DNA from 2 places in the Shewanella sp. CAL98-MNA-CIBAN-0140 genome. Region 2 is predicted to be linked to the other one. Evidence: predicted binding sites of a transcription regulator. Region 2 holds the regulator's gene; the other holds the start of a gene.
The links. Region 2 encodes LexA, which represses DNA repair genes until DNA is damaged. Its sites were predicted from a motif close to TACTGTATNNNNATACAGTA; they were not measured.

Region 1 (2,214 bases), on a different contig from region 2:
ATTTAAACAACCTTATCCACTTATGGACATGGTCTCAATTGGGCCAACCATTCGCTATCCCCATAGCCCTGATGAAATGGTCAACATCACCACCGTTGGTCAGTACTGGCAATTGCTACTTGCGGTACTAGAGCGTATTCCAGCTAAAGATGCTTAATCCGTTTTAGTGATGACGTTATCAACACAATAAACAAATTAAAAGGCGACAATAATGTCGCCTTTTAATTTTTGTATTGTTCCAGTGTTAAAACTGTAAATCGAGCTGGGTGATTTTATCCGCACCATTATCTGTCGCTGCCAACGTCACGTCGGCTAAACCAACACTCACGCCAATCAAACGAATACCCCGCCCTTGGCTACGCTGCAAAGCTTGTTGCAGCAAGTCATGAAACAAGTTAATCGAAATCTCATCACTGCGATGCTCGATTGTGGTCTGTTTAAAATCATTAAATTTAAGCTTAACAACCTGTTTGTGGATCTGTCGGTCTTTAGCACTGCGATGTACCCGAGCACTGAGTTCTTGAATAAGCTGTGGTAACACTTGATGACATTGTTCTAAGGTAAAAATATCCTTGGCTAAGGTGGTTTCAACCCCAACAGACTTACGCACTCGGTGTGGACTAATTTGCCTTGAGTCGATCCCTTGTGCACGCTCAGCCAACACATGGCCAAATTTACCGAAAGCCTTAATTAATTGAGCCTTAGGATATTGTTGCACGTCATAACAAGTGGTTAAGCCAATATCGGCTAACTTTTTTGAAGTAACCTTGCCAACGCCAGGAATTTTACTCAGTGGCAAGTCTTTTACAAAATCACTAATTTGATTAGGGGTGATCACATATTGACCATTGGGCTTATTTAAATCGGAAGCGATTTTGGCTAAAAACTTAATCGGTGCAATACCCGCTGAAGCCGTTAATCCTGTGGCCTCAAAAATATCGTTGCGAATGGCTTTAGCAATTAATGTGGCACTGCCTTGGTGAACGTTGCAATCGCTGACATCAAGGTAAGCCTCATCTAAAGATAATGGCTCAACGAGATCTGTGTATCGATGAAAAATCTCACGAATTTGCAATGAAACCGATTTATACACTTCCATGCGTCCAGGCACTAAAATTAACAGCGGACACAACTGCAGTGCATGATAACTGGACATCGCGCTACGCACCCCAAATTGACGGGCCTCATAACTGCATGTGCTTATTACACCTCGGCGATCACTTCTGCCACCGACAGCAATAGCTTTGCCTCGTAGTTCAGGAAAATCTCGCATTTCAACGGCAGCGAAGTAGCAATCCATATCGATGTGAATGATTTTACGCATTCTATGACCATCATCATTAACTCAATTACCATGATGATACTGTATATATAAACAGTATTCAATCATTGTCTCACTGACACAAAAAAGCCCAAACTCAGTTGGGCTTTAGTAAATGGTAACCTGTATCAATGGATACGTTACATTTTGGTCTGTAAATAATTCTGTAAACCAACCATCTCAATCAGACCTAATTGCTTTTCTAACCAGTACATGTGATCAGACTCAGTGTCATCCAACAACACCTCTAAAATTTCGCGAGTTTGATAATCACTTTTGTCTTCGCATAGCGCGATCACCTTACGTAAATGATCAGCAACATGATATTCATAGGCTAAATCACTTTTAAACATTTCTTGCACATCTTTACCAATGTTCAACGCTTCACGACTGGCAACATCGGGAGTGCCTTCAAGAAATAAAATCCGTTGGACTAATTTAGCAGCATGCAACTTTTCGTCGTCTGACTCGTGCAAAATTCGGGTATACAGTTCGTTGAATCCCCAGTCTTCGTACATATGAGCATGGACGAAATATTGATCCATGGCAGACAACTCGCCGGTTAATAAACTATTTAGTGCATCGATGACTTCTGGATGGCCTTTCATGATAATTTCCTATTAGTCGTTAATTTGTGATTGAAGATAATTTTGAATACCCGTTTGATTGATAAGCTCTTGTTGCGACTCAATCCAATCTAAATGTTCTTCTTCATCTTCGAGTAAATCTTCAAATAAATCGCGGCTAACATAATCTTGCTGAGTTTCGCATACCTTAATGGCTTCACGCAAAAGCGCAATTTGTGCTGTTATAGCCGCCAGATCGCAGTTGAGCATTTCTTCAGCATGCTCACCGATACGCAATTTATCTAATTGTTGCAGATTAGGTAAACC
Region 2 (2,214 bases):
CACTGATATCCGTCACGCCTTGGGTCATGTTGAGGGGCATTTCTGTTGCCCCAAGCGGAAGTGCTACCCACACAACCAATAAAAAATACAACCATTGCTTCACAAGACTACTCCCCTGCTAATTGCAAAATAGCAACTACAAAGAAAAGTCACACAGTAAATCTCAGCTCTATGCAAACTCTTCGGTTCCCGAAAAAAGCTTGATGAACTCAAAGTACTCTGGTGGTTGTATACAGACTGTCTACGCTTTTATTGTTAGCTGTGCACCACGCTTGTACCTACGACTGAACTTATCAATTTCTATTTGGATTATTTGTCTGACAGTAATCTTGATTACTGTCATTTTATCCAATTAAAGATGAAGAATGTTTCATCCTTGTTAACCACATTACTTGTAGATTAAACATTGATCAAGATCACTTTGTTGGTAAATAGGCTAAAAAAAGATGAAAAAAAGCCCTGAATTCAATGCAGGGCTTGGTAATTAAGGATTTATGCTTAGTGAAATGAGCAAAAATTACCTGCTCCACTTGTTAATGTAGAGTTAACAAGTTGATGTTTGTGAGGTAAGTGAGCATTCACATTTTCAATTACCACGCCTAATGCTCGCGCGCTCTTAGCGACAATTTCCAATCGACGACTATCGCGAGCATCGAGTGAACTTGTCCAAGTAACCACTGCACTAGAAGTTCCGCTCGTGAGAGCTTTTTCCATGGCCCATAATGTTTCGACTTCATCTTTGGTGTGCACCAGTAAAATACGATCCATTCTCACTCCAGCACTGGCCAGCATATGCTTATAGCCTATGTGAGGTGGACTAATTAATACAATCCATCTGCCTTGTTGGCTCAACGTCGCCAGTTGGCTACACAATTGACTCAGTTCTGCTTCACCTTGGGTGACAGTTTGTAATGTTTGAATGGTTTGGTTGCCATGCAGATCTGTTTCAGTTAAATCTACCCATAAGCCTGGGTGACGTGGCGCTACGCCCATTAGTTTGTTCATGACCAATCTCCATTACGGATAACGCCAACTGCAAGCCCTTCGATGGTTAGGCTTTGGCAACTTAAATCTACTTTTATCGGGTTATAATCTTCATTTTCTGCATGCAGATAAATCATATTACCTTTTTGTTCGAATCGTTTTACGGTGACGTCATCATCAACACGCGCCACCACAACCTGACCATTACGCGCTTGTTGCATTTTATGTACAGCGAGCAAGTCGCCTTCTAAAATACCAATGTTTTTCATGCTATCACCACGAACCCGTAATAAAAAATCTGCGGCGGGTTTAAACATATTTGGGTCGACTTGATAATATTGTTCTACATGCTCTTGCGCCAAAATAGGCTCTCCAGCAGCAACTTGTCCAATGAGTGGCAGACCGATTTCAAGCTGTTCTTCATGAGGTAAACGAATACCTCTCGAGGTACCAGGTATGATCTCGATAAAACCTTTTTTGGCTAATGCTTTTAAATGCTCTTCGGCGGCATTAGCACTTTTAAAGCCAAGACGACTCGCAATTTCAGCACGAGTGGGTGGCATACCTGTTTCGGTGATATTGTTTTTAATTAAGTCTAAAATTTCTGCTTGGCGCGGCGTTAACGGTCTCATGATGGTTCCTGTCTTTTTATACAGTGACTGTCATTATACACAGTGTTTTTGTTCGTGCAAGTATTAACCAACTCTTTTTTGAATATTGTTGGTCAAGTATCATTCAACAACCTGTTTCTATTAGTTATTGTGTATTGATTGTCTGATGTTATTTCTGATAGTGAGAACTCAAGCGTAAAGATAAATCGGTCTGATAGTGTAAGCAGGCTGGTTTCTGGTATCCTATACGACAATATTACAGTGGCTTATGTTGCGAAAATAACCATGTCAAAACCAGATTCAATATTTTTACGAGCGTTAAAATGGATTCAAAAATCGATGGTACTCACGGTTGTTGTGCCACATGATCCTTTTGACGATCTTAATTTAGATCCATCTAAACCTCTGATTTATGTTATGAAAACAGAATCAATCAGTGATGCCGCTGCATTAAGCGAAATCACTGAGAGCTTTGGTATGCCCAGTCCATATGAGCCACTGCAATTGGATGGCCTCAAAGTATCACGCATCGTTTGTCTTGAAGGCCGCAAACCGCTTTTTGGTAAACGCGAAAGCGGTGAAAAATTTATTAATAGTTTTACCAGTCTGTTAGCGCTTC

Region 1: dinB (DNA polymerase IV) is a predicted target of LexA. The motif match lies at 1,362-1,381, and genes of this name have one in related genera.

Annotation. Positions count from the first base shown of each region.
Region 1 covers NZ_JBEOPI010000019.1:51,545-53,758, reverse strand. The annotation lists gene AAEY93_RS11505 (aminoacyl-histidine dipeptidase) at 1-157, shown strand, start outside; gene dinB (DNA polymerase IV) at 245-1,324, opposite strand; gene bfr (bacterioferritin) at 1,462-1,929, opposite strand; gene bfr (bacterioferritin) at 1,942-2,214, opposite strand, start outside.
Region 2 covers NZ_JBEOPI010000021.1:46,421-48,634, forward strand. The annotation lists gene coxB (cytochrome c oxidase subunit II) at 1-103, opposite strand, end outside; gene AAEY93_RS12235 (cell division inhibitor SulA) at 499-1,005, opposite strand; gene lexA (transcriptional repressor LexA) at 1,002-1,616, opposite strand; gene plsB (glycerol-3-phosphate 1-O-acyltransferase PlsB) at 1,881-2,214, shown strand, end outside.